DNA from 2 places in the Lysinibacillus sp. FW12 genome. Region 1 is predicted to be linked to the other one. Evidence: riboswitches for the same ligand, from Rfam matches in the RefSeq annotation. Region 1 holds a riboswitch; the other holds the start of a gene.

Evidence for each region. Region 1 has a riboswitch for cyclic di-AMP ahead of SJW71_RS08480 (TrkH family potassium uptake protein). Riboswitches for the same ligand answer to the same signal wherever they lie in the genome.
Region 2: it holds a riboswitch for cyclic di-AMP, as region 1 does, so the genes downstream of both, SJW71_RS22965 (APC family permease) here and SJW71_RS08480 (TrkH family potassium uptake protein) in region 1, are expected to answer to the same signal.

What each region holds. Positions count from the first base shown of each region.
Region 1 covers NZ_CP139094.1:1,655,120-1,663,723, reverse strand. The annotation lists gene floA (flotillin-like protein FloA) at 1-362, opposite strand, end outside; gene SJW71_RS08490 (NfeD family protein) at 366-1,694, opposite strand; gene rpsU (30S ribosomal protein S21) at 1,999-2,172, opposite strand; cyclic di-AMP (ydaO/yuaA leader) riboswitch at 2,426-2,565, shown strand; gene SJW71_RS08480 (TrkH family potassium uptake protein) at 2,666-4,003, shown strand; gene SJW71_RS08475 (potassium channel family protein) at 4,028-4,684, shown strand; gene SJW71_RS08470 (manganese catalase family protein) at 4,741-5,310, opposite strand; gene SJW71_RS08465 (spore coat protein CotJB) at 5,335-5,598, opposite strand; gene SJW71_RS08460 (spore coat associated protein CotJA) at 5,595-5,819, opposite strand; gene deoC (deoxyribose-phosphate aldolase) at 5,954-6,625, opposite strand; gene mtaB (tRNA (N(6)-L-threonylcarbamoyladenosine(37)-C(2))-methylthiotransferase MtaB) at 6,926-8,275, shown strand; gene SJW71_RS08445 (CsxC family protein) at 8,592-8,604, opposite strand, start outside.
Region 2 covers NZ_CP139094.1:4,482,630-4,491,233, reverse strand. The annotation lists gene SJW71_RS23005 (sensor histidine kinase) at 1-231, shown strand, start outside; gene SJW71_RS23000 (ABC transporter ATP-binding protein) at 368-1,291, shown strand; gene SJW71_RS22995 (ABC transporter permease) at 1,284-1,973, shown strand; gene SJW71_RS22990 (Nramp family divalent metal transporter) at 2,024-3,289, opposite strand; gene SJW71_RS22985 (response regulator transcription factor) at 3,502-4,197, shown strand; gene SJW71_RS22980 (sensor histidine kinase) at 4,187-5,482, shown strand; gene SJW71_RS22975 (PepSY domain-containing protein) at 5,479-6,150, shown strand; gene SJW71_RS22970 (PepSY domain-containing protein) at 6,241-6,762, shown strand; cyclic di-AMP (ydaO/yuaA leader) riboswitch at 6,961-7,109, shown strand; gene SJW71_RS22965 (APC family permease) at 7,229-8,604, shown strand, end outside.

The DNA.
Region 1 (8,604 bases):
TCTCGACCAGCTAAATCAATCGCAGCACAACGCTCAAACGAAAGTTCAATATTGGCACGATGAGCCGCAATTAACGCATTAACAACACGGTCTACATTACCACCTGCTAAATAGTGACTCTCAAGTTGATTGATTGTAACAGGTAAACCTGCTTTATGTGCTTTAATTAACGGATTGACAATTCGAGAAGGAATTACTCGACGTAAACGCATCCCAATTAATGTGAAAATACTAACACGAACACCTGCAGCCAGTGCAGAAATCCATAGTGCTACCGGTACAAAGGTAAAGAATACCGCGAGAACTATGAATAAAATAACCAATCCAGCAATTGGACCAATTAGAGCTAAATCAAATCCCATTTTCTATTCCTCCATCTCTTTATCTGTTCGTCTCACAACAATACGTGAGCCTTCTACTTTAATAATTTCTACATGTTGATTTACATCGATATAGCCACCTTCAGAAACAATATCAATGCGTTCATTACCAAGAACCATAGTACCTGCTGGACGAAGTGGCGTAAGCGTTTTCCCCACTTTACCTAGCAGTTCTGTGCGATTCACATTGGACACATACCCTTCCTCAGTCGTAGTTGCATCCATTAACACAAGCTTGTTTAAGACATGCAGTTTTTTCCCGAAAAATTTCATCAGAATCACCATTCCTATCATCGCTATCACCAACGCAATGAGAATTGCTATTATCATTTGCATCATATTTGCACCTGCCAGTATCAGACTTAGCACTATTAATACGCCACCTAAAATACCAACAATACCACCGGGGACAAAAAACTCTGCAACTACAAGCGCTAAACCAACAATAAATAACAATAATGTTTCATAACCCGCAAAGCCTGCAACCATATGTCCGAAGAAAAATAAACCAAGTGCTGATAACCCCATTATACCTGGAACGCCAAAGCCTGGCGAATAGAGCTCCATCACAAGTCCTAAACTTGCGATTGATAATAAAATCGGGACAATGATTGGATTTGTAATAAAACGAGCCAATTTTTCAGAAAAGGTCGGTTCGATTGAAACAACATCGCTACCATTCAGGTTGGTTACCTCTAATAGCTTTTGAAAATTTTTAACTGTTCCTTCAGAGTACTTGACCTTTAATGCTTCAGAGGCTGATAAAGTTAACAAGTTTTTCCCTTCCGCACGATATTCAGGCAGGTCATAATTAGAATCAGCCATTGCTAAAGCGTACTTTGGATCACGCCCAGATGTTTCTGCTGCTGCTTGCATTTGAGCAAGCCAGGCACTATTAGCCTTTAAATCTGCTGCATTCCCAGCTGAATCAATGACCGCTGCTGCACCGATTGTTCCATTTGGTACCATGTAGATTTCATCCGCATGTAAGGCTATAAAAGCACCTGCTGAATGGGCATCCTTATTAATAAAAGCAATCTTACGTATATCCGAGGCATCCATAAGCATGGCGATATCACTTGCTGCATTTACAAAGCCACCAGGCGTATGTATATCTAAGATAATGGCCTCGGCATTATTTTCTTCAGCCTCTTTAAAAGCTCGTTCTAAAAATGCGTGAAGTCCTCGCTCTACTTCATTATGAATAGGAACCTGGTAGACCTTACTGCTTGCAAAAGCCGAAGTTAATGGAAACGCTAACAAAAAAGTCATCCATATTACTAATAGATAGCTGAGGATTCTCCGTTTTCGCACCTTTTTCCCTCCCTTCTAACATGCTTCTCCTCTTATATACGGTCTATCATGCGAAAAGTTTCACAAATCTTAAAAGTTTATTAACTTCTTTAATTCTATTCCAAATACCAACACTTAGTATGTACAAAAAAGCCGAATGAATCAACTTGATTTCATTCGGCTTTTTCTTATGTACGTAAGAATGAGCAATGTAAAATACCTGAAATTAATCAACATTGTGATTAATCTCAGGTATAACTTTGTCTGCTCAGTGAATCATACAATTGCGTGTTATGAACGTAGGGATTTTTAATGGGAAATTAAATTACCACTTACGTTTACGTGCAGCTTCTGATTTCTTTTTACGTTTTACGCTAGGTTTTTCGTAGAACTCGCGCTTTCTAACTTCTTGAATTGTACCACTTTTTGATACAGTACGTTTGAAGCGGCGAAGAGCATCTTCAAGCGATTCGTTTTTGCGAACGACAGTTTTTGACATCTCTCTTTCCCTCCCTCCGAACACACGTCAATACACAATTAGGCAAATAACCTTCTGTTGTGTACTAAAAAATTATATCGTATTGTCTAATAATGGTCAATAGAAAGTGTGCGAAAATATCAAGTGAATTTTTGGTTTTATTTTTGCTCGAATTATTAATGAATATTTCGCTCACAATATAAAATAATTACATTTTCCTATTAATTAAGGGGTTTACAAAAAATAGAATATGGGCGTAGAATAATCACATTCAATTTCATATCGGCCAAATCTCAAACGTTGAGAACGGAGGACCCAATCTTTTGGGGTTAATTCTGCTATTGCAGAAGGGATGAGAATCTCTTTCGCCATCCTACCCGTCAGCTAACTTCGTCGGCTAAAGCGAAGGAGGTCATACAAGACCACCATTAAAAGCATGTTTTTCTATGCCTGTGCATGCTTTTTTAGTAGGTCTTTTTATTATGCCGTTTAATAAAAGATTAAGGAGAACACGATGAACAATTTTAAAAATACATTAAATCCTCCCAAAATTCTCGTACTTGGTTTTGCATTGATTATTGTGATAGGGACGTTTCTTTTAACGCTGCCTTTCTCCACTGAGGATGGGAACGGACTACCCTTTTTAGATGCATTATTCACCGCTACCTCTGCAACTTGTGTCACAGGGTTGATTGTTGTGGATACAGGAGATACATTTTCCATTTTTGGAGAATTGGTGATATTATCATTAATCCAAATCGGTGGCCTAGGATTTATGACATTTGCAACTTTATTATTTTTAATACTTGGAAAGAAAATTTCTTTAAAAGAAAGATTGTTGCTAAAAGAAGCATTCAATAATATTTCGATTGCTGGTCTTGTTAAATTAGTAAAAAGAATATTGCTCTTTACAGCGTTAATTGAAATAATCGGCGGCCTTATTTTAACTATTCGTTTTTCATTTGACATGCCGATAGGAAAAGCTTTTTATTTTGGATTTTTTCATGCCATTTCTAATTTCAACAACGCAGGATTTGATTTAATGGGTGGTTTTAACGGAATGACATCCTACGTAGATGACCCATTTGTTGTTTTGACAATTTGTGCGCTAATTACAATTGGTGGCTTAGGATTTATTGTCATGAATGAATTGTATGAATATCGAAAGACAAAAAGGCTCTCCGTCCATACAAAAATTGTCTTAGCGACTACACTTCTATTGACTGCTAGCGCAACCATTTTGATTTTTTTATTTGAATATAGCAATTCAAAAACAATCGGTCCATTATCTGAGTGGGGCAAAATATTAGGTTCTTTTTATCAAGCTGTAACACCAAGAACAGCTGGGTCCAATACTCTTGCAATTGGTGACTTAACCCATTCCACATTATTTTTAATCATTCTCTTAATGTTTATAGGAGCTGGGTCTGGTTCCACTGCTGGTGGTATTAAGATTACAACCTTCGCTGTATTAGTAGCTACCATGTGGTCACAAATCAGAGGGAAAGAAGATGTTGTTTTATTTAAACGTCGAATTGTCAACGAAACCATTTTAAAAGCGTTAACTGTCACAATGTGTGGCGCCATGATTGTTATAGTTGTGACAATTCTTCTTAGTATTATTGAACAACGGCATAGCTTCATGATGTATTTATTTGAGGCTACCTCTGCCTTTGCTACTGTTGGTCTTTCGATGGGACTAACGCCAGAACTAACACCAGGTGGTCGTGTTCTTATTATTTTGACAATGTTCGCTGGAAGACTTGGTCCATTAACTATAGCTTTCGCCATTACAAAACGACGAAAAAAAGAGGCTTTTCGACATCCAAAAGGAAATATTATGATTGGATAATCAAATTAGAGGAGTGTGTGATCTATGGCAATCAAACAATATGCCGTAATAGGCTTAGGAAGATTCGGAACAAGTGTCGCCCGACGATTACATGAAGCGGGACAAGAAATATTAGGAATTGATGTAAATGAAGAAAGAGTTGAGGATGCAGAACCCTATGTAACCCATGCAGTAGTAGCTGATACAACAGAAGAAAAAGCTTTAACATCCCTTGGTATAGGAAACTTCGATTGTGTCATTGTGGCAATCGGTAACGATATGCAGTCTAGTATTTTAACTGTGTCCTTATTAAAAGAGCTAGGAATCAAAAAGGTTATTGCAAAGGCACTTGGTAAAAGACATGGACAAGTCTTAGATAAAGTTGGTGCTGATTGGATTATTTATCCTGAACGAGATATGGGAGAGCGCGTGGCAAATCAGCTACTATCCCCCAATATGCTGAATTATATCGAACTATCCAAGGAATACAGTATTGAAGAAATTATGATTCCCTCCAAAATGGCTGGGCATAATTTGCGGGATTTAGATTTGCGTGCAAAATATAACGTCAGCGTGATTGCGATCGTGCGTGAAGGTGAAATTATTATTTCTCCATCTCCAGAGCAAATTATTGAAAAGGAAGATTTATTGGTGATGATCGGTCATCGAAAAGATCTTACTTTATTTTCTAACATTCAATAGCAAAGAAAAGGCTGTTTCAAGTTCACTTGAATACAGCCATCCATTTATTTTTTGTCTTAGAAAATTTTCTTCTGATTTCTGTCATCTTTTAAAATTTCTACTGCCTCTCTAAAACGCTGGGAATGGACAACCTCACGTTCACGTAAAAACTTCAAGCTATCATTTAAATCCGTATCATCTGATAAATCGATAATCCATTGATATGTGGCACGCGCTTTTTCTTCAGCCGCAATATCCTCATACAAATCCGCAATAGGATCTCCCTTAGCCTGAATATAGGTTGCTGTAAATGGTACTCCTGAAGCATTCTGATAAAATAATGCTTTATCATGATTCACGTAATGATCCCCTAGACCCGCTTCCTTTAGCATTTCTGGCGTAGCGTCTTTTGTTAGCTTATAAATCATCGTAGCAATCATTTCTAAATGAGAAAATTCCTCAGTCGCTATATCGGTTAAGAGCCCTACCACTTTGTCTGGAATGGTATAGCGCTGGTTCATATAGCGAAGGGCCGCTGCCAGTTCCCCATCTGCTCCTCCATATTGCTCTATTAAAAACTTAGCAAGCATTGGATTACATGTACTAACTTTCACCGGATACTGGAGCTTTTTTTCGTAATACCACAAAGATTATTCCTCCTAGTCTTTAGATTAGACTTGCCATGGCCATGGTGTATCAATCCAGTTAAAAGGATAATTCGAATAACTTCTCCCAAAATTCATGAGCGGTCCATATTTTTGTTCAAAATCAATTTTGAGCTTCATACTTTTCTCTGTATTTTCATTAAATTGCTGAATGGCATCATAATCGTGTGGATGGGTGTCTAAATAGAGGTTTAATTCAACGATGACGAAATCAATTGCCTGAATTTCTTCTAATTGTTTATAAAATTCTGGTGGCATCTTTTTAGTCATGCTTCATCCCTCCTTTTTAGGGGAATTGGGTATGGGCTAAATAATTGGGGCCATAGTGTTCCAGCCATTAAAGCTTCCCTTGGGGTTTGGAATTGTGGTAGTCCGGGTGGTTGAAAACCCATATATAGTTGTGGTGGCGTTGAATAATACTTTACTTCTATGGGCTTACAGGGATCAAAGGGGCTAATATAAGGCTTCCAATACTTATACTGTGTAAACATGGCATCCTCCTTCCTGATTCACATTCATCAGTGGAGTATATGTGAAGAAAAAAATATTATTCTAATTGCACACAAAGAAGCCACAAGCTCCTACAATAAATTGTATTAGCTTGTGGCCAATCGATATACGAATTTTAATAGTTAGAATCAGCAATTAAACCGTTCATAATGGCCACACCAGAGCTTGCCCCAATACGTGTTGCACCAGCTTCCACCATTTTTTTCATGTCTTCTAAGCTACGAACACCACCTGAAGCTTTAACGCCCAGCTCAGGACCTACTGTTTTACGCATAAGCGCAATATCTTCTGCTGTTGCGCCACCAGTAGAGAAACCTGTAGATGTTTTCACATAGTCAGCACCCGCAGCTACCGCTAGTTCACATGCTTTCACTTTTTCTTCATCTGTTAATAAACAAGTTTCAATAATCACTTTTACAAGTGCATGACCTTTTGCTGCTTCCACTACTGCCGCAATATCAGCTTGTACCAGTTCGTAGTTCTTATCCTTTAATGCGCCGATATTAATAACCATATCTACTTCTTTTGCACCGTTTGCAATTGCATCTTTTACTTCAAATGCTTTAACAGCTGGTGTATTAGCACCTAATGGGAAACCAATAACGGTACAAACTAAAACGTCTGAACCTTGTAATAGCTCGCTGCTGTGTTTAACCCACGTTGGATTTACACAAACAGAAGCAAAATTAAATTGTTTAGCCTCTGCACATAATGTTTCAATTTGTTCTTTTGTTGCCTCAGCCTTTAATAATGTATGATCAATCATACGCGCAAAATTTTGTTCCATTGTTAAACGCTCCTTCACTAAGCAAGATGTACGTACCTCTTCGAATCATATCATTTTTTCACGTTGGCGTCTAATTTCTTTCTATATAATAAAAGCTGAAATGTAAACTTTTAAGAACACAGAAGTTATCAGATGACTATATTGAAGCAAATCACTTAATTATTTCACAAAAAAATCTTATATGTACTGATTTCATAAGGTTTATGTTATCATAAATCACGTATCTAAAATATGTACACCAAAAAACTATTTAAATGTTGCAAACACAAGGTAATGTGAATTGAAAGGATGATATATATTATGAGTAACGAGCGATCAAAAATCGTGAGTTTCCATACTCTAGGTTGTAAAGTAAATCATTACGAAACAGAGGCAATTTGGCAGCTGTTTAAAGAAGAAGGCTATGATCGTACAGAATTTGATCAACAGGCAGACGTTTACGTCATTAATACATGTACAGTTACGAATACTGGAGATAAAAAATCTCGTCAGGTTATTCGTCGAGCAATCCGCCAAAATCCGGATGCAGTTATTTGTGTAACAGGATGCTATGCTCAAACATCCCCTGCAGAAATTATGGCTATCCCTGGTGTCGATATCGTTGTCGGAACACAAGATCGTACGAAATTACTTGGTTATATTGAACAATATCGTGCGGAACGTCAACCGATTAATGCTGTACGTAATATTATGAAAAACCGTGTATACGAAGAATTGGATGTACCTGCATTTACAGACCGTACACGTGCTTCATTAAAAATCCAAGAAGGCTGTAACAATTTCTGTACATTTTGTATTATTCCTTGGGCGCGCGGCTTAATGCGTTCTCGTGACCCACAAGAAGTATTACATCAAGCACAGCAATTAGTTGACGCTGGTTATCTTGAAATTGTCTTAACCGGTATTCATACAGGTGGCTATGGACAAGATTTAAAAGATTATAATCTTGCTCAATTACTACGTGATTTAGAAGCTAATGTGAAAGGCTTAAAGCGTCTTCGTATTTCATCTATTGAGGCTAGTCAATTAACGGATGAAGTAATTGAAGTACTACGTGAATCAAAGATTGTCGTGAATCATTTACATATTCCGATTCAATCTGGTTCTGATACAGTATTAAAACGTATGCGTCGTAAATATACAATGGAATTCTTTGGTGAGCGCTTAACAAAATTACATGAGGCTCTACCTGATTTGGCTGTTACTTCAGATGTAATCGTTGGGTTCCCTGGCGAGACAGAAGAAGAGTTTATGGACACATATAACTTTATCCGTGATCATAAATTCTCTGAGCTACACGTTTTCCCATTCTCTCCTCGTACAGGAACTCCAGCTGCACGTATGGAAGATCAAATTGATGAAGACATTAAAAATGAACGTGTCCATCGACTCATCGCTTTAAACGATCAACTAGCAAAAGAGTATGCTTCTCGTTTTGAAGATCAAGTGCTAGAAGTTATTCCTGAAGAATTTGTGCATGATGGCAGTGAAGAAGAAGGCCTTCTAACAGGCTATACAGACAACTACTTAAAAGTAGTTTTTGAGGGTCCAGAAAATCTAATCGGACAACTTGTAAAAGTAAAAATTACACAAGCAGGCTACCCTCACTCAAAAGGACAATTTGTACGTGTTTTAGAAACAGTTAATTAATATTGAAAAAAAGGGGTTGCCAATTTTTATAGGCACCCTTTTTTCATTGAATGGATATCATTCTATTGCTATTCATTCAAATATCATTAAGGACAAATCATATTGTACATTAATTGCTTCGAAAGATTACCAAAAGTAAACATCGATTCATATATCCTCAAATTCAATTTTATACTCTATTATTAGTCCAACTAAATACACTTTTATTGATCTATCCTACAATCAGAAAATTAGTAGTACAAACAAATATCTGTTTGTACTACTAGCTTTGTTAGTATATTATAAGTCGTTCTGCTTTCCTCTAATCTAGCAATGATCAAGGACTAGGA
Region 2 (8,604 bases), 1.8 Mb from region 1:
TATATTGATGTGTGGGATCAAGGCAAGGGCATTGATGAATATCATATAGATACTGTTTTTGAAAGAATGTATACACTAGAAGACTCTCGAAATAAATCCTTCCAGGGAAGCGGCCTAGGTCTAACCATTACAAAGCGTCTTGTGGAAATAATGGATGGTTCCATCCAGCTATCAAGTATTCCTTATAAAAAGACCATTTTTACAATTGCTTTAAAACGAATGATGTATTGAATTCACACTGCCTGTAGAGCTTTCAATGCTTTACAGGCTTTTATTTTGCTCTTAAGAAATTTGTAAGAATCAAGTAATTAATTAGAGAGGTTCATTTTTTATAATGAAACTAGCCACAATTGAGGGAGAGATTTACATGACATACATTGTAAAAACAAATCAGCTTACGAAAGTGTACGATGGTAAAGAAGTGGTATCCACTGTCAATATGAACGTCAAAAAGGGAGAGATTTATGGATTTTTAGGTCCAAATGGTGCAGGTAAAACCACTGTCATGAAGATGCTAACAAATCTGACGAAGCCAACAAGCGGGGATGTAGAAATATTTGGCGAAAAGCTGACGGATCGATCCTATGAAGTACTAAAAAGAATGGGAACGATTATTGAGTATCCTATTTTCTATGAAAAATTGACGGCTAAGGAGACCTTAGAACTGCATTGCGAATATATGGGGTATTACGATAAAAAAGAAATTGCTCATGTTCTAAATTTAGTAAAATTATCAAATACAGAAGAGAAACGTGTAAAAGACTTTTCTCTAGGGATGAAACAGAGACTAGGCATTGCACGTGCCATTATAACAAAGCCAGAACTTCTTATTTTAGATGAACCAATTAATGGATTAGATCCTGTAGGGATTAAAGAGTTGAGAGAGCTCTTCAAAATGCTCTGTAAGGAGTATGGTATTACGATTATCATCTCCAGCCATATATTAGGGGAAATTGAACAATTGGCTGATACAATAGGTGTCATTAAGGATGGTAGGCTACTCACGGAAGTTACAATGGAAACAATTAATCGTAATCAAGCAGATTATATTGAAGTCATTGTCAATGATGGCAAGAAGGCAGCTTTTATTTTAGAAAGTGTATTGAAGATTGCTAATTTTAAGCTGATGGACGACAACTCTATTCGAGTTTATGATTCGACAGTATCCCAAAAGAGCCTAACAAAAACATTAATTGAACATGACATCGAAATCGAAGAGATAAGCAAAAAAACAAGCTCACTAGAGGATTATTTCCTAAAATTAATCAATGGAGGAGTTGTCCATGCTTAATTTAATGCGTTTAGAAATGAAAAAGTATCATTTAGGCTCATATGTTAAAGGTGCTATTATTGCTAATTTTATTATTCTTGGATTTCTATTTTTGGTAGTAGGTATTTCCAAAGTGGAGGGGGACCAAGACCTTGAAAATTATCAGGTTGCTTTAAGTGTCATTGAATCAATGATTAGAGTCGTCTTTAGTATTTTTGCTTCTACGTTAATAGCTAAGTTGATTATCGGAGAATATAAATTTAAGACCATCACCTTAGCTTTTATGTATCCTATAAGTAGAAAGAAATTAATCGTCGCGAAGCTTGCCATTGTAATGCTTTTTACGTTTAGTACGATCATCATTTCAAATGCTTTTATTACAACGACTTTCTGTGTTATTAGTGATAAATTTGATTTGATTCCAAATGGACTATCAAGCTCATTAATCTTACAACACATTCCTTCCGTATTGATGAATGCGATTGCTGCCTCGGGTATAGCTTTAATCCCATTGTATTTCGGAATGAGAAAATACTCCATACCAGCAACTATTATTTCATCGATTATAATAGTATCTCTGACTTCGTCTAATACAGGTAACTTTACGTTAAACGATATTATTTTTATTCCTATTACTTTAGCAATTGTAGGTCTAGGCATTGCCTATTTAGCCATTAGAAATATTGAAAAGGTGGATGTTTAATCAAAAAAATACCAGGTACTCATTCTATCTACAGAGTACCTGGCTTTTTATTATCCAAATATTGTTTCCCACAGTAAGTAAATATTCAGCGTAACAACAATGACTACGACAAACCAACCCAAAATTGTTGTAATACGGTGATTAACTAGGCTACCCATGATGTCTCGTTTACTTGTAAACATAACAAGAGGGATAAGTGCAAAGGCAATACCAAATGATAAAACAACCTGACTAAGAACTAGAGCATAGGTTGCATTCACACCAGATGCAATGATTGCAAGTGGAGGTACCATGGTAATTGCTCTACGTAAATAAAGAGGTATTTTTCTTTGAATAAAGCCTTGCATGACTACATCACCGGCTAAAGTCCCTACAGAGGAGCTAGCAAGCCCTGCAATAAGTAAACCAAGACCAAAAGAAATGGCAGCCAATGGGCCAAGAGCCTCTTTTAAGCCGTTATAGGCAACATCTAAATCTTCAACTACAACGCCTTGTGTATGGAATACTGCTGCGGCGATAATAAGCATGCTCATATTAATAGCTCCAGCAATAATCATAGCGATGATAATATCAATAAATTCAAAACGGAAAATGCGTCTTTTTTCTTCTTCATTACGACCAATAATACGGCTTTGAGTTAATGAAGAATGTAAGTAAATAGCATGAGGCATGACGGTTGCACCTAAAATACCTGTTGCTAATAATAGTGAATCTACACCTTCAAAGTGTGGTGTGAACATGCCAATCGCCACATCGCCCCATGCTGGCTGCGCTAAAAATGTTTGGAAGGCAAATGCTAATACGACAATTAAAACCATACCAGAAATCCCCGCTTCAAAGGCTCTGAATCCTCGTCTTTGGAGTTCTAAAATAGCAAATGAGCCAACCGCTGTAATCAATGCTGCTGGTAGCATTGGAATATTAAATAACAAATAAAGCCCTAAGGCTGCACCGATAAATTCAGCAAGGTCTGTGGCAATGATAACTAACTCTGCCTGAATCCAAAGGAATATAGAGGTTTTTTTAGAAAAATGCTCGCGTGCCACTTCAGGTAGGTTTTTTCCTGTCGCGATTCCAAGCTTTGCAGATAAGGATTGAATTAAAACAGCCATTAAATTGGAAAAGGCAATTACCCAAAGTAGCAAGTAGCCATATTGTGAGCCTGCTGTTATATTTGTGGCAAAATTGCCAGGGTCGATATAAGCTACGGCTGCAATGAAAGCGGGCCCTAAAAACGGTAAAAAGCGTCGCCAACCTTTTATATCTCCGTCTAAAACAGCCTCGGCTGGCGATTTTGTGACTCGTTTATAAACCATATTGTTCCCTCGTTTCAAAAAGTATCATCAACGAAATAAAGTTTCCTATAGGAAAATAAGATATTAGTATTCTAACGCTAGGAATAAAAAATGTGAAGTGGTTTGCATTATCTTTTGTTTAATAAGTATGGACAATTCTCATCATTTTCTAATTAGACTTTCACCGCTTGCATCGTTTACGATGAAAAGAAAAGGTGAAGGATGGATTCGACATGACCAATCGAATTTTAATTATAGAAGATGAAGAAAAAATTGCGCGAGTGCTACAGTTAGAGCTTCAATTTGAAGGCTATGAAGCAGTAATGGCTCATACAGGAACAGACGGTTTACTTCAATATCGTGAGCAGCAATGGGATTTAATCCTACTGGATGTCATGCTACCTGAGATGAGTGGTATTGACGTACTAAAGCGAATTCGTGCAACAGAAACCCAAACACCTATTATTATGCTGACTGCCAAAAGTGAGGTGGAGGATAAAGTAAAGGGGCTAGATTTAGGCGCCAATGATTATGTGACAAAACCGTTTGAAATTGAGGAGCTGCTTGCGCGTATTCGCAATGCTTTACGTTTTTCACAAAAGGCTAGTCCAAAGCAAGCTGCTCTCACATTTGGACATTTATCTATAAACGAGCAAACAAGAGAAGTTGTATATTTTGATAAGGAGATTCAACTGACACCCCGAGAATATGATTTGTTGTTCTATTTACTGAAGCATCCAAAACAGGTACTGACTAGAGAGCAAATTCTAGAGGCTGTATGGGGCTATGATTATTATGGAGATACAAATATTGTAGATGTTTATATTCGTTATGTCCGACAAAAGCTTGAAGCTGCTAATGCAAAGCCCATTATTCAAACGGTTCGTGGAGTTGGGTATGTGCTAAAGGAACATAGCTATGAGACTTAAAACAAAAATTCATTTACTAACAACGATGCTCATGCTTGTCATTTTAGTGGCAACTACTAGTGGCATTTATTTTTTGTATGAGAAATTTGCCTATGATACGGAATACAATCAGCTCCAGTCACGGGCAAATGATTTAAGCTCTACACTGAGTCAGTTAAAAGCACAAACCAACCTCCAGCAAGTATTAAGGGCATATATGCCAACGGACGGTGCTGTCTATATTTATGATGGAGAGCGTTTGAAAACAAAGGTTCAGGCTACACTTGAAATGCCAGAGGTCCCTTCCATTACCTACACGATGCCTACCATTTGGATAGACGGAACAGTTGTAGACATAACATTACAGCAATCCATGGAAGAGGTAGAGCAGACATTAGACTTACTAAAGGTGATCTTAGTCGTTGTATCTATTATGGCAACGCTCCCCATTTTCTTAGCAAGCTTAGTACTTGGGCGCTTAATTTTATTACCACTAGAGCGTTTAAACATTACTATGCGTAAAAGTGCAGCGACAGGGAAATATGAAAAAATAGATATTCCTGAAAAGGGTGGAGACGAGTTAACAAACATTAATCGTACCTTTAATATGATGATGGAGAAGCTTGAACAGCATTATCAAAAGCAACAAGAGTTTGTTTCAAATGCTTCCCATGAGCTAAAAACGCCGATTACCGTTATTGAAAGCTATGCAAAATTACTCCTTCGAAGAGGCTTTGATAATCGTGAAGTTGCGCAAGAATCATTACAAGCGATCGCTAATGAATCGACTCGCATGCATGAGATGGTACTACAATTGCTAGAACTAGCTAAAAATAATGAGCATCTGGCTATTCATTTGGAACAGCTAGAGCTTGAACCATTCTTGCAGAAAGTTGCCTCACAAATGCAGCAGGCCTATCATCGAACATTTATAGTCGATGCGAAGCTTCCAAGATTTATTTATAGTGATGAAAAAATCTTGAAGCAACTACTTTTTATTTTGCTCGATAATGCTAGAAAGTATAGTGAGGATGAGGTGCGTATTCTTACAGCAGAAACAACCAATCATGCCTGCATTACCATCCAAGATTTTGGTATAGGTATTCCAGAGGAGCACTTACCTCATTTGTTTGAGCGTTTTTATCGGGTAACAGAGGATCGAAATCGTAAGACAGGTGGCTCTGGATTAGGGCTTGCGATAGCCCATGAGCTTGCAGAACAACTGGGCATAACCATTGATGTGAAAAGTACACTTGGAGAAGGAACAAGCTTTACCCTATGTATACCAAAGGAGGAGGAGCAATGAAAAAATGGGTTCTGATAATAATTGTTATTCTCCTTCTTTGTAGTGGAACGCTGTGGTTTATTCAGTATCGCTATTTTCATGTTGAACCACTTAGCAAGTCAGAGGCTATAAACCATATTGAAGCCATCTATAAAGCCCATGTTACGCAGGTGAAGAAACAAGGAGACATCTATGAAATGTTTTTTACACGTGACAATGTCAAGTATATAGCTATGCTAGATGCTAAAACACAACAGGTAACTGATTTAACAATAAAAGAAGGACAAACGAAGTTATTGTTAACTGAAAAGCAAATAAGACAAATGGTAAAACAGAAATATGGTGATGTTGAAAGTATCAAGTTAACAGATACCACTTATACGGTACGTGTTGAGAAAGAAAACCAACAAAAAGATTTAACTGTCAATGCCTACTCGGGTGAAATAGTATCGGTGGAAAATGTTGAGCCGCATAAACCACCTGTAGAAGAACCTATAATTACTGAACAACAGGCTATTCAAATAGCGCTAGGACAATTGACGGGGGAAGTGGACTCAGTTGATTTTGAAGAAACGGCAGAAGGTGGTTATTATTTAGTTGAAATTGAAACACAGGATGACGAAGCCACTTTTCAAATCCATGCTGTTTCAGGGGAAGTTCTGTCCATTACATGGGATGATGATCAATAATTCATTCTCATGAAATTCTAATGTTTCTCTTATAGTTCTATCATCTTTGCTTGGTAAGCTAAGAATAGATAAAACAAAGGAGAGATAGATATGAAAAAAATGATTATGATTCCAGCATTAGTAGTTACACTTGGGGTTGGTGCAGCGATTGGCTCGACAACATTATTATCTGGAGATGCTCAAGAAAAAAAGGTGTTAACAATGCAAGAGATTGAGAAGAAGGCCCTTGCAGTAGTTGATGGTACAGTAGCGGATATCGAGTTTGACAAAAATCAGTATCGTTCTATTTATGAAGTAGAGGTCTATACTGATACAGAAGAATATGATTTAAAATTTGATGCTTATACTGGGAAATTACTCAAGCAGAAAAAAGAACGTCGAGATAACGATGATATGGACGACAATAAACTAGCAACTACAGTAACTACTAACATTACTAAAGAGCAGGCTATCGAAACAGCCTTAAAGAAAGCAAAAGGTACTGTAACAAAAATTAAGCTCGATGATGGCATCTATGAAATTGAATTGAAAGATGGTCAATATGAATATGAAGTAGATGTGGATTCTATGACGGGGAATATTGTTGATTTTGAACAGGATTATAATGACTAATATAGAGAGCTACTGTAAAAGTAGAGCATACTTTTACAGTAGCCTTTTGCTGTTCTGAGAGTATTTGCTTGGCATTCGTAGGTAAATTCCAAACGATTTCGGAAAAAAGTCTATGTTTTTCTCTCATAAAAGTGAAAAATTTTCTTCTTTACTTTTTTAATTGACAGGCGTAATATGACATCATTATAAAAGTTTCAAATTTCTAAATCGCTGAAGCAACTAAACGCGGGGGACCCATTTTTGACGGATAGCATCAGCCATCCTTGGGGTGAATCTCTTAATTTGAAGAGTAGGGCTACTCAGGCCCGAATCCGACAGCTAACCTCGTAAGCGTTAAGAGCAGAAAAGTTGGAGCTTGGCAGACGGATGAGCGTCTACAAGTCTTATTTAGTGATGACTTGTAGGCGTTTTTTGATCTTATTTAGAAAGGCGAAACACACTCTATAAAACTAGAAGGTGTTTAACAATGAAATCCTCATTCAAACGTTATGTAATCGGTAAACCATTAAGATCCGATGCGTTAGGGGAACAAAAGCTTAGTAAAACAAAGGCATTAGCCATATTATCATCAGATGCCTTGTCTTCAGTAGCCTATGGACCAGAACAAATTTTAATTGTCCTGATGACAGTGGGTACACTTGCCCTTTGGTACTCTCTACCAATTGCTGCTGGAGTCGTTATCTTGCTTGTGGCACTAATTCTCTCCTATCGTCAAGTTATTTTCGCCTATCCACATGGGGGAGGGGCCTATGTAGTATCACGGGAGAATTTAGGGGTAAATGCAGGTCTTGTGGCTGGAGGGTCCTTACTTGTTGATTATATTTTAACAGTAGCGGTAAGTGTATCAGCAGGTACAGATGCCATTACTTCGGCATTTCCAAGCCTCCACCCCTACAATGTACCCATTGCTATATTCTTTGTGGTTTTTTTAACAATCTTAAACTTACGTGGTGTAACAGAATCTGCTTCTATTTTGGCATACCCAGTCTATCTGTTTGTAGGTGTTATGCTCTTGTTAATTGGAATGGGGCTCTATCATGTCGCAACTGGTCAGGTGCCAGCAGAGCTACATCCAAAGGTCGGTACACCGGTTGCAGGAATTAGTTTATTTATTTTATTAAAGGCATTTGCATCAGGGAGCTCAGCTTTAACAGGGGTAGAGGCTATTTCAAATGCCATCCCTAATTTTAAAAATCCTGCTCCTAATAACGCAGCTAAAACGCTTTTAGCAATGGGTGCTATTTTAGCCGTTTTATTTATAGGCATTGTTAGTTTGGCTTATTTTTATGGGATTGCGCCAACAGCGGAAGCTACAGTTGTTTCTCAACTTGCAGAAGCGAGCGTAGGTAGAAATCTATTTTATTACATTGTCCAGGGTACAACGGCAATGATTTTAGTTCTTGCTGCAAATACAGGTTACTCAGCATTTCCTTTGTTAGCAGTAAATTTATCAAAGGATGGCTTTATCCCAAGAATATTCCAAATTCGTGGAGACCGTCTTGGTTATTCAAATGGCATCCTGATGCTAGGTGCAGCGGCTATTGTCTTAATCATTTTATTTGATGGAGCAACTGAGCATTTAATTCCACTATATGCTGTAGGGGTATTTATTCCGTTTACATTAGCGCAAACAGGAATGATGCGAAAATGGTGGCGTGATAAACCTAAAGGATGGATTGCAAAATTTACGATCAACACAATTGGTGCTGCTATTTCTTTCATCGTAGCGATGATGTTTTTTGTAACAAAAATGCCTCAAGTATGGCCAGTGTTTATCTTTTTACCAATTATTATTTTTCTATTCCATCGGATTAAGCTCCATTATCAGGCCGTTGGAGAACA